4 regions of the Stappia sp. ABD4_338 genome follow, and region 4 is predicted to be linked to each of the others. Evidence: predicted binding sites of a transcription regulator. Region 4 holds the regulator's gene; each other region holds the start of a gene.
The links. The regulator PhoB, encoded in region 4, activates phosphate uptake and scavenging genes when phosphate is short. The targets are predictions, from matches to a motif close to TGTCATNNANCTGTCAT.
Positions count from the first base shown of each region.

Region 1: ACYX4S_RS19465 (DUF2794 domain-containing protein) is a predicted target of PhoB. The motif match lies at 4,252-4,268, and genes of this name have one in related genera.
Region 2: ACYX4S_RS06080 (BtaA family protein) is a predicted target of PhoB. The motif match lies at 6,345-6,361, and genes of this name have one in related genera.
Region 3: olsB (l-ornithine N(alpha)-acyltransferase) is a predicted target of PhoB. The motif match lies at 4,458-4,474, and genes of this name have one in related genera.

Region 1 is NZ_CM149982.1:4,331,076-4,338,792, reverse strand. Features, by position in the region: gene ACYX4S_RS19480 (hypothetical protein) at 1-267, shown strand, start outside; gene ACYX4S_RS19475 (Bax inhibitor-1/YccA family protein) at 572-1,333, shown strand; gene ACYX4S_RS19470 (S8 family peptidase) at 1,626-3,707, shown strand; gene ACYX4S_RS19465 (DUF2794 domain-containing protein) at 3,802-4,209, opposite strand; gene ACYX4S_RS19460 (GNAT family N-acetyltransferase) at 4,674-5,195, shown strand; gene ACYX4S_RS19455 (NAD(P)H-dependent oxidoreductase) at 5,212-5,790, opposite strand; gene ACYX4S_RS19450 (TetR/AcrR family transcriptional regulator) at 5,951-6,556, shown strand; gene ACYX4S_RS19445 (acyl-CoA dehydrogenase family protein) at 6,563-7,717, opposite strand, start outside.
Region 2 is NZ_CM149982.1:1,314,665-1,322,381, reverse strand. Features, by position in the region: gene ACYX4S_RS06115 (DNA adenine methylase) at 1-164, shown strand, start outside; gene ACYX4S_RS06110 (hypothetical protein) at 637-1,452, shown strand; gene ACYX4S_RS06105 (hypothetical protein) at 1,471-2,385, shown strand; gene ACYX4S_RS06100 (hypothetical protein) at 2,612-2,881, opposite strand; gene ACYX4S_RS06095 (DUF2147 domain-containing protein) at 3,333-3,779, shown strand; gene ACYX4S_RS06090 (GNAT family N-acetyltransferase) at 3,805-4,323, opposite strand; gene ACYX4S_RS06085 (class I SAM-dependent methyltransferase) at 4,371-5,057, opposite strand; gene ACYX4S_RS06080 (BtaA family protein) at 5,054-6,289, opposite strand; gene ACYX4S_RS06075 (transporter substrate-binding domain-containing protein) at 6,428-7,216, opposite strand; gene ACYX4S_RS06070 (amino acid ABC transporter permease) at 7,250-7,717, opposite strand, start outside.
Region 3 is NZ_CM149982.1:3,868,101-3,875,817, forward strand. Features, by position in the region: gene ACYX4S_RS17310 (YifB family Mg chelatase-like AAA ATPase) at 1-767, shown strand, start outside; gene ACYX4S_RS17315 (LLM class flavin-dependent oxidoreductase) at 839-1,861, shown strand; gene ACYX4S_RS17320 (ATP-binding protein) at 2,066-4,345, shown strand; gene olsB (l-ornithine N(alpha)-acyltransferase) at 4,679-5,638, shown strand; gene ACYX4S_RS17330 (DUF1330 domain-containing protein) at 5,727-6,038, opposite strand; gene ACYX4S_RS17335 (transglycosylase domain-containing protein) at 6,268-7,717, shown strand, end outside.
Region 4 is NZ_CM149982.1:2,917,050-2,924,766, forward strand. Features, by position in the region: gene ACYX4S_RS13095 (Hsp33 family molecular chaperone) at 1-256, opposite strand, end outside; gene argF (ornithine carbamoyltransferase) at 253-1,185, opposite strand; gene ACYX4S_RS13105 (acetylornithine transaminase) at 1,185-2,384, opposite strand; gene ACYX4S_RS13110 (GcrA family cell cycle regulator) at 2,841-3,365, shown strand; gene phoB (phosphate regulon transcriptional regulator PhoB) at 3,477-4,175, opposite strand; gene phoU (phosphate signaling complex protein PhoU) at 4,279-4,983, opposite strand; gene pstB (phosphate ABC transporter ATP-binding protein PstB) at 5,060-5,857, opposite strand; gene pstA (phosphate ABC transporter permease PstA) at 5,870-7,222, opposite strand; gene pstC (phosphate ABC transporter permease subunit PstC) at 7,219-7,717, opposite strand, start outside.

The sequences.
Region 1 (7,717 bases), 1.4 Mb from region 4:
ACCATCGACGGCAAGAGCCGCAAGGTCGAGGCCATGCCCGTGCGCACGGGCCGCATCGGCATCGTGGAAAACGGCCAGCCGATCGCCTTCCTCACGGACGGCGGCGGCGACTACGCCGTGGTGCAGTGGTTCAAGCCGGGCATCGATGTCGCCACGATGATGGACCCGAAGAAGGAAATCCTCGACTTCGCCGGCGAGGAGATCATTCGCTGGCCGAACGGCACCTGCGACCGCCAGATCAAGTCGCGCCTGGCCACCATGAAGTGAGCCGCATGACCGGCCGGCGGGGAAACGTCCTGTTTACCCACTGGCCAGCATGACAAAACCGTAACGCAAAATCGGCACGACGGGCCTTGTTCCGCCGTGCCGCCATCTCCATATTTGGACATGACGTGCGGGCTTTCGCGGTCCTGCCGGAAGGTAGGGGCGTGGAGATTGCATGTCGGGAGGGGAACAGGGCGTGAAGCCGTGGTTCCCCGCTGCGCCGATGCGGGAACGGGACGGATCCTCCCCTCGCGTCGCGCTCAGCGATCCAGAACGTGACCGTGAACCGCGACAGAGAGGACTTTCGATGTCGACCTTCGACCGCAATTCCAACATTCGGTATGCTGCGGCCGGCGCGCGCGCAGAGGCCGGCGTCTATGACGAGGGCCTGCGCGCCTACATGCTGGGCGTCTACAACTACATGGCGATCGGCCTTGCGATCACCGGCGCCATGGCTCTTGCCACCTTCTACATGGCCGTTGAGCAGACCGCCGGCGGCATGGCGCTGACCGCTTTCGGACAGGCCATCTACATGAGCCCGCTGAAGTGGGTGGTGATGCTCGCCCCGCTCGCGGCGGTGTTCTTCCTCAGCTTCAAGATCCAGTCCATGAGCGCAAGCGCCGCGCAGATGACCTTCTGGGTCTATGCGGCCATCATGGGCGTATCGCTGTCCTCGATCTTCCTCGTCTTCACCGGCGAGTCGATCACGCGCGTGTTCTTCATCACCGCCGCGTCCTTCGGTGCGCTGAGCCTCTACGGCTACACCACCAAGAAGGACCTGTCGGGCTGGGGCTCGTTCCTGTTCATGGGCCTGATCGGCATCATCATCGCCTCGCTGGTGAACATGTTCATCGGCTCCTCGGCGATCCAGTTCGCCGTGTCGGTGATCGGCGTGCTCGTCTTCGCCGGCCTGACGGCCTACGACACGCAGCAGATCAAGGAGATGTACTTCGAGGGCGACAGCTCCGAGGTCGCGGCCAAGAAGTCGATCATGGGCGCGCTGCGTCTGTACCTCGACTTCATCAACCTCTTCATCATGCTGCTGCAGCTGTTCGGCAACCGCGACTGATCGCGACGCCGCGCGGGCCCGCACCGGCCCGCGGAACAAGACAGGAAAAAGGGGCGCGGATGCCAATCCGCGCCCCTTTTTCGTTTCCGACGGTGGCCCGGCGATTCTGTCGCGCCCCTCGTGCCGGCCGCTTTTGCCCTGACCGCCATCACGCGTCTTGTCACCCAGTCCGGCCGGATCTCCCCCGCGTCCATTTCTTGCCTTCGGCATGCCCTTGCGGCCTGCCGCCGATTGACCGCCCGTCCGCCCTTGGCAATATCGTCGGCGATCCTCAACAAGCGGACGGACCGTCATGTCACGCGTAAACCGTTTTCGTCATTTCTCCCCTGCACCGCGCCATTCGTTTCTGCTCGCGGGAACCGCGCTCGGCGCGATCCTACTTGCGGGTTCGGCCCAGGCGGATCCGGATGCCGAGTACGACGCCCAGTGGGGTCTCGGCATGATCGGCGCCAAGGCGGCGCATGATCGCGGCTACACCGGTGCGGGCGTTACCGTCGGCGTCGTGGACAGCGGCATCTACGCCTTTCATCCCGATCTTGTCGGCAACCTGAGCCCGGTTTCCATGAACGGTCCGACCGGCCTTTCCGCAGACGGCATCGACGCGGAAGGGCACGGGACCCATGTCGCCGGCACGATCGCGGCCGAGCGCAACGGTTACGGCATGGTCGGCGTGGCGCCGGGCGCCAAGGTGGCGGCCCTTCAGCTCACCAACTACGGCAGCGATGCAATCGATGATGCCACGCTCGACACGACCGCCGCGCGCCTCTTCGACCACGGGCTGGCCAACGGCATCGAGTTCTACAACAACTCCTGGGGCTCCGACCCGATGATGCCCTCGGGCGGCACGGACCTGGAGAACGCGCGGACCTATCTGGAGACCACCTACGACTACATGTTCGATGCCATCGAGCGCGGGGTCGAGGCGGGCAATGTCTACGTCTGGGCCAACGGCAACGACGGCCTGCCGAGCGTGGCGCTCGAGCCCGGCCTTCCCGTCCTCTACCCCGAGCTCAAGGGGCACTGGATCGCGGTCGCCGCGCTGGAACAGGACGGCGAGATCGCTCCCTACTCCAACCGTTGCGGCATCGCCGCGACCTGGTGCATTTCCGCTCCCGGCGGAGACGACGACGAGGACACGGGCGGCATCTATTCCACCTCGCACGACGGCGACTATGTCCGCATGTCGGGCACGTCCATGGCGGCACCGCATGTCACCGGCGCGCTTGCCATCGCGCGGCAGATGTTCCCCGACGCCAAGGGCAGCGAGCTCACCGAACTCATCTTCGCCACCGCGACCGACGTGGGCGAAGCCGGCATCGACGACATCTACGGCTGGGGCATTCTCAACCTTGACGCCCTGACCTCGACCCGTGACGCCAAGACCGGCGCGATCTACGCCCAAGGCACCTATGCCCAGGGCCGCACCATGGGACAGATCGCGGACCTGGCGGCATCGCTGACCGGTGGGCTCGACGGTGGCGCTCCCTCCACCGGCAACGTCACCTTCTCAACCAACGGCGCCGCGCCGGAGACCAACTTCAATGCCCGATGGTGGGCAGCCCCCATCGCCGGCCTCACGAACACGTCGGCAAGCGCCACCAGCGGCTCGGCGCTCACCCGCTCCGCCGGCGCGCTGACCGGCATGGACTTCCGCCCCTCGCAGGACGTGCGTTTCGGCATCGGCCTCGGCTTCAGCGAGACGCGCACCTCGAGCTCGGGCAACAGGAGCCGCGCCACCGGGCTGCACGCACTCGCCTACGCCGGGCTTCGGCGCGGCGCCTGGTTCGCCGACGGAGCCGCCGGCCTCAGCCGTTTCGAGACCTCCACCAGCCGGTCGGGCATCGTCGGCGCGGGCGGCGCGGCGGGCGGCCTTTCCGGTTCCTCCAAGGGGACGGATATCGGCGCGTGGAGCAACGCGCGTGTCGGCATGACCTTCCAGACCGCCCTCGCCACGCTGCAGCCCTACGCACAGGCCCGGCTTGTGCACCAGTGGCTTGGCTCGACGAGCGAAACCGGCGCCGGGGCCTTCGCTCTCACCGCACCGTCCGCAACGACCTCGCAGACGGATCTGGGCGCCGGCATCCGGCTTGTGGCCAACGGCTTCGACACATCCGCCGGCACCTTCCGTCCGGTGCTGGACCTCGCCTATGCCCGTGCGATCGGCTCGCTCGGCGACAGCCGCGCGACAACCATGCTCGGCGCTCCCGTCGCGGCGGGCTCCCTTGGCATCGGACGCGACATCGCCCGCCTGTCCGCCGGCCTGACCTACGCCTCGGCCTCGGGGCGTGTCACCGGCACGCTCGGGTATTCGGGCGAGTACCGGGCGCGCGCGACGTCTCACGCGCTCAACGCCAGCGTCGGCATGAAGTTCTGACGCCCTTTCCGCCCGCAAACGCAAAGGCAAACGGCCGCGCCATCCCCGCGCGGCCGTTTCGCATTGTCATTCAGGTCAACCGGAGCCCGAGCGCTCAGACCAGGCTGAGATGCCGGCGCTTCTCGAAGACCTTGAGCACCTGGGCCAGTTCGCCGCCACGCTTGAGGATCGTCCCTCCCGCGCCGACCACCGCGAAGGCACCCTGACGGCGCGCGTTCTTCGGCACTTTCTCGATGCGGTAGAGCGGCATCTCGGAACTGCGGCGGAAGACGGAGAAGATCGCCCGGTCCTTGAGATGGTCGATGGCATAGTCGCGCCATTCTCCGGCTGCGACCTTCTGCCCGTAGACCCTCAGGATGAGATCCAGTTCCCGGCGGTGGAACGCCGTGACCGGCGGTGCCGCCGGTGCCTGAGGCTGGGCGTGGCCCTGCGTCTGGGGCCGGGCCGGCCCCTGCTGGCCCGCCGCCCCGGATCGTGCGGATATATCCTCGGGATCGCTCATGGCGCCTCCTGGTCTGCGGCCCGGATCGCGGGCCCTCGATGCCGTCACGCAAGCGTCATGATGGGCCGGGGAAAACCCGTTTGGCAAGGGAGGCGGCGAACAGGCGAAGGCGGTGCCGAAGCGGGGTCCGTTCGATTTCATAGTTTTGCCCAATTGCAGCCCATACCGCGCCATCTTGGAGGGGGATAACGGCATCGTTGCAGAAGGAACCCGCTGCGAAGCTTCGGAACGCAACAGCCCCCCAGCCCCCCGGGGTTTTGCGGCAAGGGTTCCGGTTCAGGCACTGGTCTCCAGTTTCCCTGGACGAGGATGCAACCGGAAGGGCCGGCTCAGCGCCGGCCCTTTTCCGTTTCCGGACCCGTTTTTCTCCCGCGTCCCCCTCGCAACCTCCGACAGCGGCGACAAAATTTCGCGCTCTGCTCGCATTGCTTTTGTCCTGCCGCAAACGGGGCTATCATGAGGTCATGACACTCGGTCTGACAGCCCTGCGCCCCGCGCGCGCCCAGGATGCAGAAGCGCTTGCCGCGATCCATGAGGAAACGTGGCGGGCGACCTATCGCGGTGTCATCGACGGGATCGAGCTGGAACGCATGATCTCCCGACGCGGGCCGAAGTGGTGGCGCACGGCGCTGTCACGCGGCGTGCGCATTCTCGTGCTGCATGTGGCCGGCGTTCCCGCCGGGTATGCCACCTTCGGTCGCAGCCGGATGCGCGAGCTTCCCTTCGAGGGCGAGATTTACGAGCTCTACGTGCGCCCCGACCATCAGGGCATGGGATTCGGCACCGAACTGTTTCATGCCGCCCGCTCCGCGCTTGAGAAGTCGCGACTGTCCGGTCTTGCCCTGCGCGTGCTGCGCGACAACGAGGAAGCCGTGCGCTTCTATCACAATCGCGGCGGCCAGGCCCTGATGACGACCCGCGAGCGCGTCGCCCAGACCTCGCTGCACCTCACCGTGTTCGGCTGGTTCCCCGACGATCCGTCCTGACCGCGAACTTGCAGCCCTACCCGCGCGCGCCGTATCGCTCCGCCTTTTCAAGCCACTGTCTCCGGTCTTCCTCGCCGGATCCGTGGATCGGCGCGAACATGCGGAACCGCACCTTCGAGAAGCCGCAGAACTCCAGGATCTGCTTGCGCATCACCCGGAACCCGGGTGCCCGCAGGACGTAGCGCAGATACCATCCCGGCGTGTCGCTGGTGACGAGAACCTCCGCCGTGCGCCCCTTGAGCAGCGGCACGGGAAAGGCCTTTCCCTTTTCGTAGCGATAGGCGAAGCCCGGCAGCAATGCCCGGTCGAACAGCCCCTTGAGCTTGGCCGGAACACCGCCCCACCACAGCGGATGCGCGATCACAAGATGATCGCACCAGGACAGTGCCTCCTGAACGTCGGCAAGGCACGATTCGAGCTCGCGTTTTTCGCCGTAGCCCGAGCGCATGTCCGGGTCGAAGTCCATCGCCGAAAGCCGCAAGATCCTGACCTCCCGGCCCGCCGCCTCCGCGCCGCGCTCATAGGCGGAGGCGATCGCCCCGCAATAGGAGGATGCCACTGGATGTCCGTCGAGAATGAAAACCCTGCTTGCCACGACCACGCTCCGTCTCTACAAAATTGACCGTGGTCACGTAATCATTCATTTTGTGACCATGGTCAATATTTGCTTCCACGTATCACGGATCCGTGATCGACGCTGGTGGTGCCGGCTCGCGGCACCCGGCATGCTGCCGGGCGTCGGAAATGAGGGACGCATGGTCGGAAGACCCCAGCAACGTTCAAGGGACACACGCGCGAAGATCCTCGCTGCGGCTCGCGCGGCCTTTGCCGAGGACGGCTTCGAGACCACGAGCGCCGAGGCCGTCGCACAGCGTGCCGGCGTCTCCAAGGCGACGGTTTTCGCGCATTTCGGCGACAAGACCGGCCTTCTCATCGCCGCCAAGATCGATGGCCTCGACACCATCCTTGCGGACATGCGCGCACGCGCCGAAGCCGTGGGACGGCAGACGCCGGGCAAGGCACTGGCCGGCGTGTTCCTGCCGCTCCTGACGCTCTACCGCGAGGACCCGGAATTCGCGCGCCTGTTCCTCGTGCAGTCGACGCTGAAGGACGGTCCCTGGACGCGCCAGTTCCTGGAGGTCTGCGCGGAGCTTGAGGAGGTGGCAACGCTGGCCTGCACGCGCGCGGCCGACGCCGGAGCCCTGCCCGGCCATCCCGACCCTTCGCTGGCCGCGCAGGGTCTGCTTGCCTTTTTCTATCACGCCATCGTCGGCCACAGCATCGGCACACTGGCCGATGCCGCCGCCCAGGAAAGCTTCTTCACCGCCCTTGTCGAACGCTGGGCAAGCGCCAGCGCGTGAGGTGTCTCAGTTGCGCTCGTCGAGCAGCCGGCGCGCGATCACCTGTGCCTGGATCTCCGCAGCGCCCTCGAAGATGTTGAGAATGCGCGCATCGCACAGCACCCTGCTGATCTGGTACTCGAGCGCGAAACCGTTGCCGCCGTGGATCTGCAGCGCGTTGTCCGCCGCCGCCCAGGCGACCCTGGCGCCCAGAAGCTTGGCCATGCCCGCTTCCAGGTCGCAGCGCCGGCCGGAGTCCTTCTGGAAGGCCGAGAAATAGGTGAGCTGGCGCGCCGCCATCAGTTCGCCCGCCATCAGCGCGAGCTTGTCGGACACACGCGGGAAGGCGATCAGCGACTTGCCGAACTGGACGCGCTCTTCCGCATAGCGAAGCCCGAGATCCAATGCCGCCTGCGCGACGCCAAGCGCCCGTGCCGCCGTCTGGATGCGTGCCGCCTCGAAGGTCTGCATGAGCTGCTTGAAGCCCTGTCCCGGCACCCCGCCGAGCAGGTTTTCATGCGCTACCTCGAAGCCGTCGAAGGCGATCTCGTACTCCTTCATGCCGCGATAGCCGAGCACCTCGATCTCGCCGCCCGACATTCCCGGCGCCGGAAAGGGCTCGTCGTCCGTGCCGCGCGGCTTGGGCGCCAGGAACATGCTCAACCCCTTGTAGCCCGGCTCGGAGGGGTCCGTTCGCGCCAGTAGCGTCATCACGTCGGCGCGCACCGGATGCGTGATCCAGGTCTTGTTCCCGTAGATCTTCCAGGTGTCGCCCTCGCGCACCGCACGCGTCTTCAGCGAGGCGAGGTCGGAACCGGTGTTGGGCTCGGTGAAGACGGCCGTGGGCAACACCTCGCCGGACGCGATCTTCGGCAGCCAGTCGGCCTTCTGCGCGTCCGTTCCGCCGCACAGGATGAGTTCGGCGGCGATCTCGGAGCGCGTGCCGAGCGAGCCGACGCCGATATAGGCCCGGCTCAGTTCCTCCGAGACGACGCACATGCTCTCCTTGCCAAGCCCCAATCCGCCGAAGTCCTCCGGGATCGTCAGGCCGAACACGCCGAGATCCGCCATCTCGGCGATGACCTCGAGCGGGATGTAGGCGTTCTTCAGATGCCAGTCGTGGGCAAAGGGCTCGACCCGGTCGGACGCGAATCGCCGCATCTCGCCGCGCACCTGCTCATA
Region 2 (7,717 bases), 1.6 Mb from region 4:
TTACCCGCCTATATCGTGACCGGAGGCAGTATGAGTTCGATATCAACTACTCTGTTGAAACCAAACGAAGAGGAACCGAGCTCCTGATCGCGTCGAAGGGACTCCGCTTACCATCCTCAGTTCGAGACCGACAGGTCAATCGCCCTCAGTACCGAGCGGCATAAGATTGGCTCCGGAGACCTAAAGTTCCTCAAAAATTTAGCGGACTTCTACTATTTATTCTCGCGCGATCTGAGAGAGATAATCTATTCGTAACGTGTATCGTCTGTTGAATTTATGTCGCATTCTGAATGTATTACTTTATAGTATATGTAATCATTCCCACTTGAGCTTGCCGCACAAACTCACTGCCGTCTCCCCTCACCCGGCGCGATCCCTCGCGCCGGGCTCTTTCATGTCGGCTCTCAGGCGTTCACCCCGCCCCGGTTCCCCCTCCCCCCACCCCGCGTGAGCGCCTGGTCGATGCGCCGGTTTAGCTCCACCTGCCCTTGCCGAATCTCCACCCGCCATCACGCGCCGGCGACCGCGAGATCAACCCATACTTGTCATTTGACCGAATTGACTTCATGAGTTGAATACCCTCCCCTTGCCCCTACGGAAACAAAACCGGCAGGCGGTCCGCAGGGAGGGAAGAGCATGTGCACGATCGGCGTGGTGTTCGAGCCCGGGGCGATCCACACCTTCAAGCAGTGCGACCTCATCCCGACGACGAGCTTCAACGAGCCCGCCGTCCGGATGGGCACCAACGGGGTGCAGAGCTATATCGCGCTGACGCGCGGCAGCGGACAGGGGCGGATCTGGGCAGGGGTCAACAGTTCCGGCGTCGCCTTCGTGGCCGCCGACGCCTACACCACCTCGGCCAACTACTACGTCACCGACGCCCAGACGGACGCGCTTTTCGAGGCCTACGAGAAGAGCATCGCCGCCTGCACCACGGCGAGCGACGCGGCCGACCATCTCTCTGCCTTCTACACCTCCATGGGTGGCGCGGGCGCCTTTCCCGCGCCCGACATCGCCATGTTCACCGGCTTCGCGGACACGGCGCAGAGCGTGCCCGTCTCGATTTTCCTGGAATACATGCCCGGCCCCAACGCCCATGAGCCGGTGCGCCGCATCGTGCGCACGGACGGACACTTCGCCTCCACCAACGCCTTCCGCATCCAGCCCGAGGCGATCGCCTACGCCGCCAACCACTCCACCTACCTGCGCCTGCAGCGCGCGGAAACGATCCTTCAGCAGGACCCGACCCGCAACGGCATCCTCACCGTGCTGGGCGACCAGTATTACGGCCCGACGGAGCTTTCCATCTGCCGGGAGACGGCATGGCCCGGCGAGGAGTTCCGCACGCAGGCGACGGCGCTGTTTTCCGTCCCCGCCGGAGGGGCACCCGCGCTCGACTACCAGATCAACGGCAATCCCCGCACCAATCCGCTCAAACCCTTCAAGACCTGAGCAGGGAAGGATCCAGCCATGAACACCGCAGGCACCGGCACGCTCCCCAAACTCGCCGTCACACGCACGGACAATCCGGCCGAGCCGCTTCCCGACGGCACGTTCCGCTTCGTGGACCAGGGCAACTATCTCATCACCGGGCTGCCCGGGCTCGGCTCGCGCCTCACGCTGTATTCCGACAGCGCCACCTCCTGCATCATCGTCGCGATCCTGGGCACGCACGCGGACGGCGACACATTCGTCGCCCTCGCCCATCTGGACAGCGCGCCCTGCATCGAGAGTTTCTTCCAGGTGCTTGTCGAGCGCGGCTGCACAAACCTGCAGATCGCCGCGCAGGGCGCCAATCCGCCCGACAACGACACCGCCAGAACCAATGCGGCGGCACTCAGGGGCGTCATCGAAAAACTCGGCTCACGGGTGCTTTCCTCCACCCTCTTCCTGCTCGAGGGCGATCCGCGCCAGGACAATCGCGGCGATTTCGGCATCACCGTCTCGCCGAACTGGGAGACGACCGCCACCAACCAGCCCTATGCGCTGACCCTGCCGGACCGCGATCCGACCTGCGGCGGCCAGTCGGTCTACTGCATCATGCGCCGGCAGGAGCATCCTCCGGTGGAGATCCGCAACGCCGCCCTGCCCTTCACCCATGACGAGCTGGTGGCGCTGTCGTCCATCGCGATCTCGTTCCGCAAGGACGCGAACGACCCGACGACCGCCTTCACGAACATCGTCAACATGGAGAGCGAGGCAATCCGCCAGGCGTGGTCCACGACCCCGCAGTACGAGGCGCCGTGGTTTTCCGACGAACTCAAGCAGGGGGTGTGTTTCGCCATCGCCATGGCGCCCGTGGTCACGCTCAGCGCGACATGGCTCGTGCCCGTCGGCGAACGGCCCTTCGCGCGCATGGCCGCGGCGCTTGCCCGGGCGCGCTGACGCGCGGACGGGTGATGCAGGGAGAGAGAAAGAAAAGATGCGGCCACGGCGCGGGATGCCCGCGGCTCGGGCGATCACGCGTCGGGGCGGTTCCGGCGTGCCCGGGCGGGTTTGCCCGGGAGAAAGGGCGATGCATGCGGCATCGCGGCTACGGTCGCGCCATCCGGGCGCGCGGCAGTCGGGCCCCTGCCCCTGGCGGACGAGCGCGAGACGCCTGTGTCCGGCCTCAATGCAGCGTCAGCCACTCACGAGCCGCACGCTGGGCTTCGGCGATCTCCGAGGCGCTCAGTTCCTCGGCGATCTCGCGGCGGTAGCGCACCGCGTCGCCACAGCCCTTGGAGGCGGCGATGTTGAACCACTTGTGCGCGGCCACCAGGTCCGCCGTGCCACCGCGTCCGCTGGCGCAGTCCAGCCCCATCTGCAGCAGGATGTCCGCCGTCACCGTCTGGCCGCCCATCGCGGCAAGATCGGGAGCTCCAAGATCCAAACGAGCCATGTCACACTCCTTGTCTCATCATTGGCCTCCGGCCTTCTGCCGGAGTTCTTGAGTTGCGAAGGTCCGGGATGTCTTCCGGGTCAATCTTCACCTTCGAGTGTGCCCCCGCCCCTTCAACGACGTCTTAAAAAGCAGGCTTAACAGGGCGAAAACGACTTGAATACGAAGTGTAAACTTCATCATCCGTTCACCTCGAATCTCCGAAAAGACGTGGAAATTCATGGGCCTTTTCCTCAAAGGCCGGAAATGCGCGAAAGAAAGCGTTCACCCTGACGAAAAGAGGCGCGGAAAAGCGGCCGCCGTTTGCCTCGCGGCCTGCCGTCGCGGCCACCGGGAGACGGCACCTCCCGCGCGGCGAAAATCCTCTGGCAAGGCCCGGAGCGTTCCGCTACCCTCCGTTTACGTAAAGGGAATGCACAAGACATTCCCGCGTGATCGGGAGGAGGTCCTCATGACAATCGGCGGCACCCGCTTTCTGCAAGTGGTCCGGGGCGCTTCGGCGGCTCTGGCGTTTACGTTTATCGCCGGGATGGCGGCGCCCCAGGCGCTGGCGGCGGATGCGACCGGGGAATGGGTTCGCCCGAGCGGCAGCTCCAAGATCCGCATCGCGCCCTGCGGCGGCGCCCTGTGTGGAAAGCTGGTCTGGCTGCGCGAGCCGCGCAAGGACACGAAGAACCCCGATCCCGCGAAGCGCTCGCGCTCGCTGGTCGGCACGCGCACGGTCCTGGGCATGAAGCCAAACGGCGCCAAATCGTGGAAGGGCAAGGTCTACAACGCCGAGGACGGCAAGACCTACACCGGCGTCATGACGCTGGTGAACGACAACGCGCTCAAGCTGGAAGGCTGCGTTCTCGGCGGGCTCATCTGCAAGGGCGAGACCTGGAAGCGCGCCCGCTGAGCACCGGCGCGCTCGCCGCCCGCGGTCACAGCATCCGCTTGAAACCAAGATGCGAGGGCTCATATCCGAGCCGCTCGTAGAAGGCGTGGGCGCGCGTGCGCTGCGCGTTGGAGGCAAGCTGCATCAGCACGCAACCCCTCTCCCGTGCCCGCTCCTCTGCGAACGCCATCATGCGCGCGCCGAGGCCCCGGCTGCGCATGGACGGATCCACGTGCACGCTTTCCACCTGCGCACGCGGCCGGCCCGAGAAGGAGAGCCCGTCCAGGACGGTGAGTTCGAACATGCCGACGATCTCGCCCGGCCCCATGCCCGGCAGCCGCGCCACATGCAGCACCGTGCGCCCGCCCTCGCGCATCCGCGCGAAGGCATCCATATAGGGCGCGAGATCCCCGGCCTCCTGCCCGACCCTGGCCCCGACCGCATTGGCGCTCATCAGACCAACGCAGGCCGCAACATCCGCCTCGACCGCCGGCTCGATCACGAGACCGTCGCCATGCGGGGACGAAGGGAGGGCGGAAGCGGAAGACGTTTCGTCCTGCGACACGGAAGACACCTCGCGACTTGTTCTGTGCGGAAAGGCGTGCCCGCGCCTCAACGAGGACCGGCGGGTGCGATCACGCCCTGGATGGCATAGCCGCCATAGACCCTGCGCGTGGTCGCGGCAAGCCCGCGCGCGGCCGCCGCCGCCGCCAGCGCCTCGTCGAACCCTGCCCGGGGCTCCACGTGAAAGGCGGCAAGCCAGGCGCGAAACGGCGCGCGCAGGATGCCCGGATAGCGCTCCATCTGCCCGAAATCGACCACGGAAAGCCGCCCTTCCGGGCCCAGCGCCGCGACACCGGCGGCAATTGCCTCGCGCCAGGGCGGGATCATGGAGAGCGCGTAGGACAGAAACACGCGCTCCACCGCCGGCTGGCCGAACAGCGCCTGGAGGTCGAAGTCGCTGGCGTCGGCGCGCGCAAGGCGGATGCGGTCGGCAAGTCCCGCCCGTGCGACGCTGCGTTCCGCCTCGCCCAGCATCTGCGAGGAAATGTCGATGCCGAGAAAGCGGGCCTCCGGATGCCGCCGCGCCGCCAGGATCAGGTTGCGCGCGGTCCCGCATCCAAGCTCCAGAACCGTGCCGCCGGCCGGCGGATCGAGCTCGCGGACAAGCCGGTCGCGGCCAAGCAGATAGTATTTCCGGGTCGCGTCGTAGATCGGTCGCTGCCAGCGGTAGATGGCGTCCATCAGGTCGCCGGTATCGGACCCTTCCGCCGATCCGTGCTCCCCCGCCCCGCTCATGAGGCGGGACGCTCGTAGATGTGGAAGCCGCCATAGATCGACGAGCGGTCCCTGTGGCCGAGCGCGCGCGAGCGTTCCGCGTCATAGGTCCACCTGGCCAGCGTCTCGGGCGCGACCCGCCCCGGCAGAAGGCTCGGCTCGGCGGCGGTGCGGAAAACGACCCGTGCGCCGGGGCGCGCCGTCCGGGTGATCTCGCGCCACAGGGCGTTGAGCACCTCGTCGTTCATCCAGTCCTGCGCATCCAGCAGCACATAGCGGTCGACGGTGTTTTCCGGCAGGCTCGCCAGATGGTCGGTGAAGGAGCGATTGAGCACGTTCACCCGCTCGGCGCGCGTGCGCACCGTGTCGAAATGCTCCGCGCGAAGGTAGGGCGGCAGCGGCCCGGCCTCGTCGCTGGCGTAGCCGCGCCCGAACGCCTGCCAGGCGAAATAGTTCTCCGACAGCGGGAAGCCGCAGGCGAGCCGCTCCAGCCGCTCGCGCAGCACCGTGGCCATGGATCCGCCCCCGGCAAGCACCTCGTATTGCGCCGGCGGGATGCCGAGCCCGTAGAGCGACACGCGCTTGGAGGTGGCCCAGCGCACCATGCGCTTGTCGAAGAGCGGCGCCAGCGCCTTGTCGAAGTAGCTCCGCTGCTCCTCCATGGAGCGCGCGCGCAGCATGTCCCGGGGATCGATGCCGTAGACACGGGCGACGAGATGCCCGGCGCCTATGAAATAGCCGAGCAGCCCGTGGTGATAGAGATCGCGGGCGAACAGCGTGATGCGCTTGCGTCCCGTGATGTCGCGCTTCTCCCAGTAGGTGCGGCTTTCCTCGTCGAGCTGGTCGCGCAGAAAGCGGTTGTAGGCGGCGACATTGGCCTTTTCGTCGGCCTTGCCGAAGAAGCGGTAGAAGGCGGCGTGATCGGGCAGGCTGCGCGCCGCCGTCAGCTTCAGCCGGGTGAGCGCCACATGGGCACGGTTGAGGTCGACGGCGGTGATCTCGCGCGGATTGGCCGTCAGGTAGGAGAGGATGTTGCAGCCGCCGGAGGCGATGGCGACGATCCGGTGGTGCGGCTCGATCTCGAGCGCTTCCATGTCGATCTCGGGATCTTCCCAGATCTGCGGGTAGACAAGTCCCTTGAAGGCCCAGGTGAAGAGCCGCTCGAGCACGCCCTCCCCGGACAGAGCCTTGTTCTGGTGCACGGCTTCGCCAATCAGCGCGCCGCGTCCCCGGGCCTTGCTCGCAGAAAGCATCTCGTCACTCCCGACTCGTTGGGATCTGGTCTGCTGAGCCGGGTAAGACTTTCGCGTAACGGCATGATGACAACGCTTCGCGAAGGAGGCCGGACGCGCGGAAATACGCCGCGCGTCCGGCGAAAGCGAAGGGCTCCCTTACAGTGCGGGAAGCGGGGGAAGCGGCGTCTCGAGCCACTTCCTCGACAGCCCGTCCAGCTTGCCGTTCAGCTTCTTGTGCAACACGAAGACGTTGACCCACTGCAGCAGGTCGATGTTGCCGGTCTTCACGCCGATGAAGGAGGGTGAGTTGGCGATGATGAACTTGTTTTCCAGCTTGAAGTCCGGGTTCTCCTTGGAGATCCCGAGCGCGATCATGTTGCCGGTGACGATGACGTCGGCCTGGCCCGAGACATAGGCGGCGATGGTCGCGGCATTGTCGCCAAAGCGGATGAGTTCGGCGTCCTCCGGCGCGTCGGCCGTGATGGCGAGGTCCTCAAGCGTGCCGCTGGTGACGGCGACCTTCTTGCCCGCCAGGTCGGCGATGGAGGAGACCTCCACGCCCGGCTTGCCGAAGGCGCCGGAGAAGAAGGGCGCGTAGGCGCTGGAGAACCAGATCGACTTCGCCCGCTCCGGATTGGCGCCCAGCGTCGCCACGACGAGATCCACCCGGTCGGTCTCGAGGAAGGGAATGCGCTGCTTGGAGGTTACCGGGACCAGCTCCAGCTCGACCCCCAAGTCCTCGGCGATCATGTTCGCCACGTCGATGTCGTATCCCTCGTATTCGCCCTCGGCCCCCAGCGATCCGAAGGGCGGGAAGTTCTCGGGCGTGCCGATCCGGATCTTGCCGGCGGCGAGGATGTCCTTCAGTTCGGCCGCGGCCGGCGACGCCAGCATCATCGTGGCGGCAACCGCCACTCCGGCCAGTCCGGCGAGTTTCTTCAGCATTGCGGGCACTCCCTTGCGTTCGGTTGGAAAGGATCAGGCGGCGGCCGAGGCCCCGCCCTTCGTCTTCGGAGAGCCGAGACGCTTTTCCAGGCGTCTCGACCAGACCGACAGGGGAAAGCAGAGGGCGAAATAGATCATCGCCATCAGCGGATAGATGAGGAACGGCTGGGTGCCCGGCACCGGAGCGTTCGCCCAGCGCCGTCCGATCGCCATGAGATCGTGGAAGCCGATGATGTAGGCGAGCGAGGTGCCCTTGATGATCTGCACCATGAAACCGACCGTCGGCGCGATGGCGAGACGGAACGCCTGCGGCAGCACGATCAGGAGCATGATCTGGCCAAGGTGCAGGCCGAGCGCCTTGCCCCCTTCCACCTGGCCCTGCGGCACCGCCATGATCGCGCCGCGCCAGACCTCGGAGAGATAGGCGCTGGCATAGAGCGTGAGCGCCACGGTCGCCGCGTGCCAGGGGTCGACGGTCACGGCGAAAAGCCGTGGAATGCC
Region 3 (7,717 bases), 950 kb from region 4:
TGGCCGACGGCAGGCTGTCGGACCGCCGACCGTTCCGCGCGCCGCATCATTCGGCCTCCATGGCAGCACTGGTGGGCGGTGGCATCAAGGCCCGGCCCGGCGAGGTGTCGCTCGCCCACAACGGCATTCTCTTTCTCGACGAGCTGCCCGAGTTCCAGCCGCAGGTGCTCGACGGGTTGCGTCAGCCGCTTGAAAGCGGCGAGACAGTGATCGTCCGGGCGAACCACCGCACCAGCTATCCCTCGCGGGTCCAGCTCATCGCGGCGATGAACCCGTGCCGCTGCGGACACGCGGGCGAGCCCGGCCACGTGTGCCGGCGGGGCGAACGCTGCGCCAGCGAGTATCAGGCACGCCTCTCCGGCCCGCTGCTCGATCGCATCGACCTGCGCATCGAGGTGCCGGCGGTCTCGGCGGCCGATCTCATGGGCGGTAGCGGCACGGGAGAAAGCTCGGCGACGGTCGCCGCCCGCGTGTCCGCCGCCCGCCGGCTCCAGGCAAGCCGCTATGCCGCGCTCGGGGCGGCGGCACGCACCAATGCGCAGGCCGACAGCCGCCTCATCGAGGAGGTGGCCCGGCCGGATGCGGCCGGCCTCGACCTGCTGCAGGGGGCTGCGGAGCGGCTGCACCTGTCGGCGCGCGGCTATCATCGGGTCCTCAAGGTCGCCCGCACGCTCGCCGACCTGGACGCTACGGAAAACGTCTCGCGGGTGCATCTCGCAGAGGCCCTGTCCTATCGCGGCGCGGCCCTGGAGCGCAGTCCCGCCTGAACGCGATTCCGGCCCCCGCCCTTGGCGCCCCTGCGCGGGTCTCCTAAATGAGGGAGCAACGGAGATCCCTCATGCAACATTATTCCCTTCTCGACCTGTCCCCGGTTCCCGAAGGCAGTACCACCGGCGACGCGCTCGCCAACACCATCGACCTGGCCCGCGCGGCCGAGGCCGCCGGGTACCATCGCTACTGGCTCGCCGAGCACCACAACATGCCCGGCATCGCCAGTGCCGCGACGTCCCTGGTGATCGGCCAGGTGGCCGCCGCCACCAGCACGATGCGCGTCGGGGCGGGCGGCATCATGCTTCCGAATCACTCGCCGCTCGTCATCGCCGAGCAGTTCGGCACGCTGGCGACCTTCTTTCCCGGACGCATCGACCTCGGTCTCGGGCGGGCCCCCGGCACGGACATGGCGACGGCGCGCGCTCTGCGCCGTCACTTCGGGGGCGAGGACAATTTTCCCCAGGACGTGGCGGACCTGATGGCGCTTCTGGACGATCCGTCCGAGGCCGGGCGCGTGCGCGCCATTCCCGGCGAAGGCACGCATGTGCCGGTGTGGATCCTCGGCTCCAGCCTCTACGGCGCCCAGCTCGCGGCAGCCTTCGGCCTGCCCTATGCCTTTGCCTCGCATTTCGCGCCGGCGATGCTGGACGAGGCGCTGGATGTCTACCGACGCACGTTCCGGCCGTCGGAACATCTCGACAAGCCCCACGCCATGGTCGCGGCCGGTGTCTTCGTCGCCGAAACCGACGAGGAAGCCCGGTATCTGCGCTCCTCGCAGATGCTGTCCTTCGCGCGGCTCAGGACCGGACGTCCCGGCAAGCTCCCGCTGCCGGTCGAGAACCTGGAGGATGAGATCCCGCCACATGTGCTTGCCCAGGTGAACGAGGCGCTCTCGGTCTCGGCGACCGGCGCGCCGGGCACCGTTCGCCGCGAGCTTGCGGCCCTCGTGGAGCGGTACAAGCCGGACGAACTGATCGTCACCGGCATGATTCACGATCATGCGGCGCGTGTGCGGTCCTTCCAGCTCGCCGCCGACATCCTGAAGGATCTGGTGACCCCGGCGCGACAGGCGGAAGCCGCCACCTGCTGATGCGGGCGACCGGCGTGCCGCGCTTGGCGGCGCGCCGGAAAGGCAACGTTTTTTCAAGGTCTCCCTGCGACACTTCGTCGATGAAGGGTGGCGCTCGCGCCGCCCCGTCGGACGATTTGCCGCCAAGGAGTTCCGGTGCCCGCCACGACCCGCACGACCAGCCCGGCCCGATCCGTTGCGCAACCGGAAGGGCGCGATCCTGACGTGGCACGGACGACAACCGGCGCGCCCTTTTCAAAGGCGTCGACGTCCGTGGAGTCCGGCGGAGGGGCCGATACACATCCCACGCTTCTGTCGCGCATCGTCGCGGGCCTGCGGGCATTCGGTATCGCACTCCTCTCCTTCTTCGCCTTCATCGGCGGCGCGACCCTGTTCCTCGTGCTGGTGCCCGCCGATTCGCGTCTTGCGGCCTCCGGCGTTCTGCTCATCATCGCGGGCGTGGCGCTGGCACTGTCCAACGCGTCCCGGGCGGAGACCTCCGCGCGCGCGGCCGTGGCCGCCGATCTTGCGGAGCGGGATGCCGAGATCTCGCTTCTCAGGGCCGAAAACGAGAAGCTGCAGGACGACATCTGGCGTCTGCGCGAAAGCGACGAGCGGCACCGCGACGTGCTCGACACGCTTGGCGACGTGGTGACGCGCTGGCGCGAGGGTGGCGAGAGCGTCTATGCCAACGACACCGCGCGCGCGCTGTTTCCGGACGGGCGGATCGCGGGCCTTCATGGCGAACGGGAAGACCCGACCGGCGAGGCGCGTGAGGACATTCTCGTCGAAACCGTCCACGGACCGCGCTGGTTTGCCCGGCGCGATGTTGCGGTGCGCGACGTGAAGACCGGCGAACCGCTGATCCAGACCATCCTACGCGACGTGACAGACCGTCGCCGCATCGAGGATGCCCTGGTGGCCGCGCGCAACCAGGCCGAAACCGCGAGCGCCGCGAAAAGCCGTTTCCTTGCGACGGTGAGCCACGAGATCCGCACGCCGCTCAACGGCATCCTCGGAATGACGGATCTGCTCGCCGACACCCGTCTGACCGCCGAACAGCGCAGCTACATCGAAGCGGTGAAAAGCTCGGGCGAGATCCTGCTGCTGCTGATCAGCGAGGTTCTCGACATGTCACGGATCGAGGCAGGCAGGCTCGAGCTTGCGCCCGCCCCGACCGACGTAGCGCTTCTGGCGGAAGGCGTTGCGGAGTTGCTGAGCCCGCGCGCCTTCGCCAAGGGACTGGAGGTTGGCTGCCTCGTCGATCCGGCTATGCCGGCGCGCATCGAGGTCGATGCGACGCGACTGCGGCAGATCCTCTACAACCTCGCCGGAAACGGGCTGAAGTTCACCGAGCAGGGTGGCGTGGAAATACGGGTCGAGCGCGAGAGCGCCGATCGTTTCGCGATTTTCGTCCGCGACACGGGGATCGGCTTTGCAGCCGGGGACGCCGAACGCCTGTTCGAGGAGTTCGAGCAGGTCGATCACGGTCCGGCACGCCGGTTCGACGGGGCCGGGCTCGGCCTTGCGATTTCCCGTCGTCTCGCCCGGCTCATGGGCGGCGAGATCACCGCCGGCGCGGCACCCGGCCGCGGTGCGTGCTTCCGGGTGGAACTGCCGCTCCGCCCCGCCACCACCAACGGACAGGCCGACGAACCGGCGCCCTCGCCCGACACCTGGCTTGCGGGGAAGTCCGTTGTGATCCTGAGCGAAAGCCGCATCGAGGCACCCCTGGTGGCCCGCCGGCTGGCCGCTCATGGCGCAAGGGTGACCGAAATGTCCCCCTGTGGCGGCCAGGACGAGGATCACCGCGACCAGGCGCTTGGAGAGGCGGACCTGATCCTGCTCGACCCCACCGGGCTGCGCGATGCCGGTGCATGGCTCGCGGGGGCGCGTGCCGCCGGCGTCGAAGCCCCGGCGATCGCGATCATCGCCCCCACGGACCGCACCAGCCTGCCGCGCCTCAAGGCCGCGGGCTTTGGGGCCTATCTCATTCGCCCGATCCGTTCGGCGACCCTTTCGCAGGTCACCCGCGTCATGCTGGACCCGGATTCCGGACCGCGCGGCTGGGAGGTCGCCGGCCAAAGCCGCGCCCGCCCCCTCGACGGCCCGGGCGGCACCGCGCCCGTGCGTCCGCTCAAGGTTCTCGTCGCCGATGACAACGACATCAACCGCCTGCTCAGCGAGGCGATGGTGCGCAAGCTCGGGCACGAGGCCGTTGTCGCGGCGGACGGATCCGAGGCGCTGGCGGCGGCGGCCGACGGCAGTTTCGACCTGATCCTGATGGACCTTCATATGCCCGGCATTGACGGCGTGACCGCCATCCGCCGCTTCCGCACGCTCGAGGAAGACCGGGGCTGGAGCCGGATTCCGGTGCTGGCCGTGACCGCCGACGTAACGGCGGCGGCCGAGGATGCCGCCCTTGCCGCGGGCGCCGACGGCGTCATCACCAAGCCCATCGACCCGGACCTGATGCGCCAGAGGCTGTCGGCCGCCGTCGCCTGACCTCCTGCCGGGACACGGGCTCCCGAAGGTTTCCCTAGCCATCCGCACCAGCACCGTTCCGGGCATACGCCAGCGCTTGCGTGCTGGTGTCCATCCGCCCCTGCCAGCCTTTTGTCATGGAAGTGTCGGAGACTTGTGGTTCAAGTCACGGCTAACGATCCGGGCGGAGGGCCCCGCGAGGCCGTTTGCCGGGCCTGTTTCACCTTCGCGTCAGGCGGGTTGTGAGGCGGCTGCGACTTCTACGGGTGTGTTACGATCGCACGAGCCACTATATAATGCGCGCGGGACGTCGAATACGTCCGGCGGGGGAAACGAGAAAAGGGCGTCGGGACGATGGAACGACTGGACAGCAACGAACATCGCGCAAAGGCAGGCCGTCTGTCACCGCGCAACCTGGTCCGCAAGTTCGTGCCGGCCTCCGGCCTGAAGCCGGCTTGGTTGCCGCTTCCCGGCACCCTGCCGGCCGGTCGCAACACGCCAAGCCTTGGCCGCATCGGGCCGCTGGAAGTGCGTCTGGCGCGCACGCCCAAGGAAGTACGCAAGGCGCAGGAGCTGCGTTACCACGTCTTCTACGAGGAGATGTCCGCGATCGCCGACGCCGAGACCCAGGCCACGCGCCGCGACATCGACGCCTATGACGCGATCTGCGATCATCTCCTGGTTCTCGACCACGAGACGCCGCAGCGCAACGCGCTCGGCCGCCGCAAGCCGCGCATCGTCGGAACCTACCGCCTGTTGCGCCAGGACGTGGCCGAGAGGCACGGCGGCTTCTACACCTCGAGCGAGTTCGAGATCCAGTCGCTGGTCGACGCCCATCCCCGCCTTCAGTTCCTCGAGCTTGGACGCTCCTGCGTCCTCAAGCCCTACCGCACCAAGCGTACGGTGGAACTGCTGTGGCACGGCATCTGGGCCTATGTGCTCATGCACCGCATCGACGTCATGGTCGGCTGCGCGTCCATCGAGGGCACGGACCCGGACCGCATGGCCTCGCAGCTTTCCTTCCTGCATCACAACGCCCGCGCGCCGGAAGACTGGCGCGTGCGCGCCCTGCCCGAGCGCTACGTGGAGATGAACCGCATGGCGCGCGGCGAGGTGAACGAGCGCCAGGCCCTGCGCGAGCTGCCGCCGCTCGTGAAGGGATACCTGAGGCTTGGCGCCTATATCGGCGACGGTGCCGTGGTGGACCATCAGTTCGGCACCACGGACGTGCTGATCGTGATGCCGGTGGAAGCCCTCAACAGCCGTTACGTCAACCACTATGGCGCCGACGCGGGCCGCTACGCGAACCAGTAGCGCCACCGCGCCGGAACGAAACACGCCCGGGCCGCTCACGCGACCCGGGCGTTTTCATGTTCGCACGGCGCGCGGACCTTGCCGGCGGTCAGTCGTCGCCGGGCTGCGGCCCGTCGTAGCCCTGGATGACGATGATGTCGGCGACCGAGGCATGCTCCCGAAGCGACTTGGCGTGCTTGTAGCCGTCCGACCTGTAGCAGGCGAGGGCCTGTTCGTAGCTGTCGAACTCGATCACCACGTTGCGGGCACGCGCGGCGCCTTCCATGCACTCGAAGTCCCCGCCACGCACCAGGAAGCGCGCGCCATAGGCGCGAAACGGTTCCGCATTGGCCGCCACATACGCCTTGTATCCCTCGAAGTCGGTCACGTCGACGCGACCGATCCAGTATCCCTTGGCCATGCCCTCTCCCCTTTTCGTGATGCCGCACCGGTCGGCCGACGGGCGCGTTTGTCCTCTTCAGGCGTATCCGCCACGCTCCACGGTGTAAAGCGCGCGCCGGTGGACGGGGGCATCGGCTCCGCCCGCTCATGCTTAACCCCCCCTTAAATTGCCGCATTTAGGCTGGAGGGAGGGGATACGAAAGGGGAACGCGGGCCGCGCCCGCACCAATACCGGAAACACGAAAACGATGGCCAGAGGATCGTCCAGCGGCGGACGGCGGGAGCCGCGCCTCGACGGGGGCGGCGCGACGCTGGACATGCGTCTGACGCGCGCCGACCGTCCCGGGGAGACGGGCAGCGGGGCGCGCGAGAAGCAGCGCAAGCCTTCTCGCCGCAAGTCCGAGGCCGAGACAGGCACGCCCAAACAACCACGCAAGACCAAGGGCACCCGTCGCAAGGCGGGCCCCGCCCGGCGCGGCAAGGGACGTTCACGCTCCGGGCACGGCGGGGGAAGCGGTCGTCGCGGCGGCATCGTCGGTGGTCTGCGCCGGCTGCTCTACTGGGGTTTCGTGCTGTGCATCTGGGGCGGCATCGGCCTCGTGGGCGTGCTGGCCTACTACGCCGCCTGGCTGCCCCCCACATCCGAATGGAAGGTGCCCCAGCGCCCGCCCAATGTGCGCATCGTCGCCGCCGACGGCTCGCTGATGGCCAATCGCGGCGACACCGGCGGCGAGGCTGTGCGGCTCGAACAGCTCCCGCCCTATCTGCCGCAGGCGGTGATCGCCATCGAGGACCGGCGCTTCCGCTCCCACTTCGGGCTCGACCCGCTCGGCCTGGGACGCGCCGTTCTCACCAACCTCACCAGCGGACGGCTGGTTCAGGGCGGCTCGACGCTCACGCAGCAGCTTGCCAAGAACCTGTTCCTGGAACCCGAACGCACGCTGCGGCGCAAGGTGCAGGAGGCGGTCCTGGCTCTGTGGCTCGAGGCCACCTATTCCAAGAACGAGATCATCGAGCTCTACCTCAACCGGGTCTATTTCGGGGCGGGCGCCTATGGCGTCGATGCCGCCGCGCGGCGCTATTTCGGCAAGTCCGCGCGCATGGTCTCGCTCGCCGAGGCGGCGACCCTCGCCGCCCTCCTGAAGGCACCGTCGCGCTACGCGCCGACGCGCAACCCGAATCTAGCCGCCGAGCGCGCCGCCCTCGTCCTGGGCGCCATGGCGGAGGAAGGCTACATCACGGAGGCCGAAGCGCGCGATGCCATCGCCGCGCCGATGAACGTCGTCTCGCACCACACCAGCGCCAGCGAGAACTACGTCGCGGACTGGGTGATGGAACTCCTGCCGAGTTACGTGGGCGCCATCGACTCCGACATTGTCGTCGACACGACCATCGACCTGGGCATGCAGATCGTGGCCGAGGATTCGCTGCGCCGCTCCCTTGAAGAGGAAGGTGCCAAGCTCGGCGTGCGCCAGGGCGCGATCGTGACGCTCGACGCCGGCGGCGCGGTCAAGGCGCTGGTGGGCGGGCGCGACTACGGCACCAGCCAGTTCAACCGGGCCGTCAATGCCCACCGCCAGCCCGGTTCGGCGTTCAAGCCGTTCGTCTACCTCGCCGCACTCGAACAGGGGCTGACGCCCGACACGGTGCGCGTCGACGAGCCGGTGCGCTTCGGCAAATGGGCGCCGAAGAACTACT
Region 4 (7,717 bases):
CGTCGGACGTCGTCTGCAGGGTAAACCGACCCTCGAACTTGAGCGAGGTTCCAAGCAGCGAGACAAGCGTCGCGGCCTCCGCGAGGAGCCGGGAGACCGGTGCGGGATACGCGTGGCGCTTGAGGATGGTGTCGAGCGCCGGTCCCATCATCACGGCACGACCGCGCACGTCGAGCGGCTCCACCGCGTAAGGCAGAACGGCATCGCGCCCGGCCGGCGCGACGCCGAGCCGGTCGAGTTCGTCGGAAACGCTCATCGGGCCGGCAGGGCTCCCAGGCACCAGGCGAGAATGCCCTTTTGCGCGTGAAGCCTGTTCTCCGCCTCGTCGAAGACGACGGAGTTCGGTCCGTCCATGATCTCCGAGGTCACTTCCTCGCCGCGATGCGCCGGCAGGCAGTGCATGAAGATCGCCTGCGGGTCAGCCTCCGCCATGAGGCGGGCATTGACCTGATAGGGCTTCAGCAGGTTGTGGCGGTCGCCCTCGTCGTCGCCCATGGACACCCAGCAGTCGGTCACGACCGCGTCGACGCCCTTGACGGCCTCGAAGGGATCATCCGTCACACGGATCTCGGCCCCGGCCTTGCGGGCCTCGGCGATCAGATCCGAAGGCGGCGCGAGCTGGGCCGGCGTCGCAATGCGAAGCTCGAAGTCGAACTTCGACGCGGCGTGAACCCAAGAGGCCAGCACGTTGTTGCTGTCGCCGGTCCAGGCAACGGACCGCCCGGCGATCTTGCCGCGATGCTCCTCGAAGGTGAGCACATCGGCCATGATCTGGCACGGGTGGGTGAGCTTGGTCAGGCCGTTGATCACGGGGACGGTTGCGTTGTCGGCCAGCTCCTGCAGCGCTTCGTGATCCAGGATCCGGATCATGATCGCATCGACATAGCGCGACAGCACACGGGCCGTGTCGGCAATGGTCTCGCCGCGACCGAGCTGCATTTCGGCGCCGGTCAGCATCAGCGTCTCACCGCCCAGTTCCCGCATTCCCACGTCAAAGGAGATGCGGGTACGCGTCGAGGGCTGCTCGAACACCATGGCCAGGACACGGCCTGCAAGCGGGCCGTCGCCACTCACGCGCACGGGACCGCGCGCTTCCTTGATGCGGCGGCTTCCATCCAGGATGAAGCGCAACTCCTCGGCGTCGACGGTGGTCAGATCGAGAAAATGGCGGGGCTGAGCAGTCATCACTCGGCCGCTCCCTTCTTCATGTCGCTTTCCATGGCTTCCGCGGCGGTCTCGATACGGGAGACCGCTTCCTCGATCTCCTCCGCCGTGATCGTCAGCGGCGGCAGGATACGCAGAACGTTCTCGCCCGCACCGACGGCCAGCACGCCGGCGTTGCGGAAATGGTCGAGAAGCGCGGTGTTGGTCACACGGCACTTGAGGCCAAGCATCAGCCCCTTGCCGCGCAGGTCTTCGAAGATGTCGGGATGGCGGTCAACGACGCCGGAGAGCTTCTGCGTCAACAAAAGCCCCTTCTCGCGCACGCCCTCCAGGAAGCCGGGGGCGAGCACCACGTCGAGCACCGCGTTTCCGACCGCCATGGCGAGCGGGTTGCCGCCATAGGTCGTGCCGTGGGTGCCCGGCTGCATGCCGTCGGAGGCTTCCTCGGTCGCAAGACACGCGCCGAGCGGGAAACCGCCGCCGATACCCTTCGCGATCGCCATGATGTCCGGCGTGATGCCGGCCCATTCGTGGGCGAAGAGCTTGCCGGTACGCCCGACTCCGGTCTGGACCTCGTCAAGGATCAGCAGGATGCCGTTCTCGTCGCACATCCTGCGCAGGTCGCGCAGGGTCTCCGTGTCGACGGCGCGCACCCCGCCCTCCCCCTGGATCGGCTCGATCAGGATTGCGGCCGTCGTCTCGGAAATCGCGGCCAGCAATGCGTCACGATCGCCAAAGGGGACCTGGACGAAGCCGGGAGCCTTGGGACCGAAGCCCTCGAGATATTTCGCCTGTCCGCCGGCGGCGATGGTCGCCAGAGTCCGGCCATGGAAGGCGCCCTCGAACGTGATGACATCGACGCGCTCGGGCTGCCCCTTCACGTGAAAATGGCGGCGCGCGGTCTTGATAGCGCATTCGAGCGCCTCCGCACCGGAGTTGGTGCAGAACACGCGATCGGCGAAGGTCGCCTCGACGAGCTTGCGGCCGAACTCTTCCTGACCGGGGATCTGGTAGACGTTCGACACGTGCCACAGCTTCTCGGCCTGGTCCCTCAGCGCGGACACCAGAGCCGGGTGGCTGTGGCCAAGCGAATTCACGGCGATGCCGGCGGCGCAGTCGAGAAAACGTCGCCCGTCGGCCGTCTCCAACCACACCCCCTCGCCGCGCTCGAACACCAGGTTCGCGCGGTTGTAGGTCTGATAGAGAGATGAGCCAACCATTGCCGTCTTGCTCCTTGGTTGCCGGCGCCCTTGTCACAAGGCGCGTCATGCGTTTGGCCTGTCGCCGGATCTGTGGTGTCGGGAAGATCGCGGTGCCACGGGCAGCGCCTTCCCCCGAAAAGCACAGCGCCGCCCCGGAAGGCGGCACGACGATCGGACCGATATACACCGCGCATGCGCGGCAAAGTCAACGAAATAGCATGCGCGCACGACGTGCGCCCGCGCCGGTCACGCGCCGTTTGCTGGGGAAAACCTCAGCTATCCCCAAGTGAATCGGGCCGGAACCTTGCACCAAAAACCCGGCATATTGTAGGTTTTTTCCAGACAGACACGACATATCGTGTGCCTGACTCAGAATAGCCTCAAAATCCGGCAATTGGCGGGACACCTACCCGGTGTGCCGGCAAGGTTTTATTAACCATATGCCGGGTGGGCGACCAAGACGGAGTGTGACGCATGTCCTGGACAAGCGAACGTGTCGACCTTCTCAAGAAGCTTTGGCTGGACGGACTGAGTGCCAGCCAGATCGCTGCTGAACTGGGCGGGGTCACGCGCAACGCGGTGATCGGCAAGGTGCACCGTCTCGGTCTGTCGGGCCGGGCCAAGGCGCCGGCGGCGCCCGCCAAGGCGCGCAAGACGACGCGCCCTGCGAACGGCGATGCCCAGCCCTCCTCTCCGGCCGAGACCGGCGGCAGCGCCCCGCAGACCGTCGGCGCCACCGCGCTGAAGGTCGAGGCGACGCCCGCCCCCGCGCCCGTTGAAAAGCCCCGGGCGGAGGTCGTTCCGATCGCCAAGCGGGCCTCGATCCTCACGCTTACCGAGCGCACCTGCAAATGGCCGATCGGTGATCCGACGAAGGACGATTTCTACTTCTGCGGCAACTCCTCCGAACCGGGCGTGCCTTACTGCCCGTACCATTGCCGCATTGCCTATCAGCCCGCCAACGACCGTCGTCGCGACCGCAATTCCGCGACCGGTTGACCTGCATCACAGCGGCAAGCGAAAACGACAAAGGCCCGCGTGGATCACGCGGGCCTTTGTCGTATCGGTCACCCGATCCCGCCGGCGGATCGCTCCACCGGCGCCGGACCATCAGGAGGCGGCGGCGAACTGGTCGTTAAAGGCGTAGCCGGCTCCGCGCACGGTGCGGATCGGATCGACGGCCTTGCCGCGATTGATTGCCTTGCGCAGGCGCCCGACGTGAACATCCACCGTGCGCTCGTCCACATAGACGTCATGTCCCCACACGCCATCAAGGAGCTGTTCGCGGGAAAAGACGCGGCCGGGTGAGGTCATCAGGAACTCAAGCAGGCGGAACTCGGTCGGCCCCAGGTGGATTTCCCGGCCCGACCGGCGAACCCGATGGGTTTCGCGATCAAGCTCCAGGTCCCCCGAGCGCAGCAACGAGGAAACGACCTCAGGCTTGGCCCGGCGCAGCATGGCCCGCACGCGCGCCATGAGCTCGGGGATCGAGAAAGGCTTGACCACATAGTCGTCGGCGCCAGTGGCGAGACCGCGAATGCGCTCCTGCTCCTCGCCACGCGCCGTCAGCATGATCACCGGAAGGCGCTCCGTCTCGGAGCGCGAGCGCAGCCGACGGCACAGCTCGATGCCGGAAAGGCCCGGCAGCATCCAGTCCAGGATCATCAGGTCGGGCTGGTCCTCGCGCAGGCGGATATCCGCCTCGTCACCGCGCATACAGGTCTCGACCGTATATCCTTCCGCCTCGAGGTTGTACCTCAAGAGCATGGCAAGAGGTTCCTCGTCCTCGACAATCAGAACCTTCGGCATTCCCGCAAACCTCGTTTTTCGTTGTGGCGGACGGGGCGCCGGTACGTCCCGTCCGGGATCCGTCGCGTGCGGCGGCGCCTGACCGCGCACGCATAAAGCCGGATCAGACGCCGGTCTCGACGCCCATCTCGTCCTGCTTCTGGCGCTCCTCGAGCGGCTGGACACCCGTCGACATGTACATGACATTTTCCGCGATGTTGGTCGCGTGATCGCCGATGCGCTCGATGTTCTTGGCGCAGAACAGAAGGTGGGCACAGATCGAGATCTGACGCGGATCCTCCATCATGTAGGTCAGGAGTTCACGGAAGATCGACGTGTAAAGCGCGTCCACCGCGTCATCGCGATCGCGCACCGCCTCGGCGGCCTGGGCATCCCGCGCGCCATAGGCATCGAGCACGTCCTTGAGCTGCTCCTGCGCAAGCTCGGACATATGCTCCACGCCAAGCGCGAACTTCTTGCTGTCGAACGAGCCGTCGATGGCGATGACACGCTTGGCGATGTTCTTGGCCAGGTCGCCGACGCGCTCCAGGTCGTTGGAAATGCGCATCGCCGAGATGACATCGCGCAGGTCCTGTGCCACCGGCTGGCGGCGGGCGATGATGAGGATCGCCTGTTCCTCGACCTCGAACTGGAGCTGGTCGACGCGCTTGTCCTGGGCAACGACGCGGCGCGCGACTTCCTTGTCGAGACGCACGAGCGCGGTGATGGCCTCGCTAAGCATGGCCTCCGCGAGGCCGCCCATCTCGGACACGCGTCCGGCGATCGCCTTCAGTTCCTCGTCGAAGGATGTGACGGTATGGCTGGTCATGTCTGGTCTCCCTTGCGGGCAAGGGCCTGGGACGGTCCCGGGCGACGGCGCATGACGCCCCGCCCGCTCCCTGTCCTCAGCCGAAGCGGCCCGTGATGTAGTCCTGCGTGCGCTTGTCGGTCGGGTTCGTGAAGATCTCTTTCGTATCCCCTTCCTCGACGAGATTGCCGAGGTGGAAGAAAGCGGTCCGCTGCGACACGCGCGCGGCCTGCTGCATGGAGTGCGTCACGATCACGATGGTGAAATTGGCGCGCAGCTCGTCAATCAGTTCCTCCACCTTGGCGGTGGCGATGGGATCGAGCGCCGAGCAGGGCTCGTCCATCAGGATGACCTCGGGGCTGACCGCGATGGCGCGGGCGATGCACAGGCGCTGCTGCTGCCCGCCGGAAAGGCCCGTACCCGGCTCGTAGAGACGGTCCTTGACCTCCTCCCACAGGCCCGCCTTCTGCAGGCTCGAGGCAACAATCTCCTCCAGCACGGACTTGCTCTGGGCAAGGCCGTGGATGCGGGGCCCGTAGGCCACGTTGTCGAAGATCGACTTGGGGAACGGGTTCGGCTTCTGGAACACCATACCGACCTTGGCGCGAAGCTGCACCGGATCGACTTTGGGGTCGTAGATGTCCTCGCCGTCGATCTCGATCTTGCCCTGCACCCGGCAGATGTCGATCGTATCGTTCATGCGGTTGAGGCAGCGCAGGAAGGTCGACTTTCCGCAACCCGACGGGCCGATGAAGGCCGTCACCGTCTTGTCCTCGATGCGCAGGTCCACATCCTTGATGGCGTGGGTCTCGCCGTAATAGACCTGAACCTTGTTGGCCAGGATCTTCGGTTCCTTCATGTCAGCCACCTTCTCGGCTTTGAGCATCTGGTTCATGTCACGCCCCCCTTACCAACGGCGCTCGAATCGGCGGCGCAGAATCACCGCAAGGATGTTCATGGTCATCAGGAAGAGAAGCAGGACGATGATCCCGCCCCAGGCGCGCTCATAGAACGCGGGATCGGCGCGCTTTGCCCACTCGTAGATCTGGGCGGGCATGGCCGAGTTCGGATCCAGGAAGCCGGACGCGGCCGACGTCGGGTAGTTCGAGGCGATGAAGCCGACCATGCCGATCAGAAGCAGCGGAGCCGTCTCGCCGAGCGCCTGTGCGAGGCCGATGATCGTGCCCGTAAGAATGCCGGGCATGGCGAGCGGCAGCACGTGGTGGAACACCGACTGCATCTTGGAGGCACCAACACCCAGCGCCGCGTCGCGGATCGACGGCGGAACCGCCTTCAGCGAAGCGCGGGTGGAGATGATGATCGTCGGCAGCGTCATCAGCGTGAGCACGAGACCGCCGACGAGCGGCGCCGACTGGGGCAGGTGCGCGAACTGGATGAAGGCTGCTAGGCCGAGAATACCGAAGACGATCGACGGCACGGCGGCCAGGTTCGAGATGTTCACCTCGATCAGGTCCGTGAAGCGGTTCTTCGGCGCGAACTCCTCCAGATAGATGGAGGCGGCGACACCGATCGGCAGCGCGAGCGCCAGCACGACCAGCATCATGTAGAAGGACCCGATCATGGCAACGCCGATGCCCGCTTCCTCGGGACGCGAGTCCGAGGCATCCGCGCCAAGGATGAAGTCCGTGTTGAAGCGCTTCACGACGATCCCGTCCTTGGCCAGCACATCGACGATGTCGAGATGCGCTGCGTCCAGGTTCTTGTCGTTCACGAGGGCATCACGGGTCACCCGGCCCTTCATGTATCCGTCGACCCGCGAGGACGCGAGGAGGTCGAAGGTGACCGTCTTGCCGATCTCGCCCGGATTGGCCAGGACGAAGTCGCGCACGCTCGCCGCGGCACCGGAGGACAGGAGCAGGCGAAGGTCGCGTCCGCCCATCTCGGTCTCGACGCCGACCTTCGCAAGCTCAGCGGCAAGCCCCGCCTCAATCATCGCGTTGTAGCGCGAGGTCTTCACCATGGAGGCTTCCGCCTCCTCCACCTTCTGCCGGTCGAGGGAGATCGGCACGCTGACGAAGGTCTGGCTGAACGCGGTCAGGCCGTTGGAGAAAATGGCCCAGAGAAGCGCGACGAGAAAGGCGAGGCCCACGAGGATTGCCGCGATGCCGTAAAGGCGGAAACGGGTCTCGGCGGCATTGCGCTTGCGCGTCAGCTTGTCGACGGTGAGAAGCGAGGTCTTCTTGCGCGGTCCGGACGTCTGCGACGGCGACTGCGGCTGGGACAAGGTCGCGTCGGTCATTCGTACTGCTCCCGGTATTTGCGCACGATGTAGAGCGCGAAGATGTTGAGGCCGAGCGTGATGACGAAGAGCGTCATTCCGAGCGCGAAGGCGACGAGCGCCTCGGGTGAGGCGAAGTCGGCGTCGCCGGTAAGCTGGCTGACGATCTTGGCCGTCACCGTCGTCATGGCCTCGAACGGGTTGAGGCTGAGCTTGGCGGCGGCGCCCGCGCCGAGCACGACGATCATGGTCTCGCCGATGGCACGCGAGGCGGCCAGCAGAATGGCGCCGACGATGCCCGGCAACGCCGCGGGCATGATCACCTGCTTCACGGTCTCGGAATGTGTCGCGCCGAGGCCGAGCGACCCGTCACGCATCGCCTGGGGCACCGCGTTGATGATGTCGTCCGACAGGGAACTGACGAAGGGGATCAGCATGATGCCCATGACGAGGCCGGCCGTCATGACGGCGGTGCCGCCAGCCATCCAGTTCACCCCCAGCACGCCACCGGAGCCG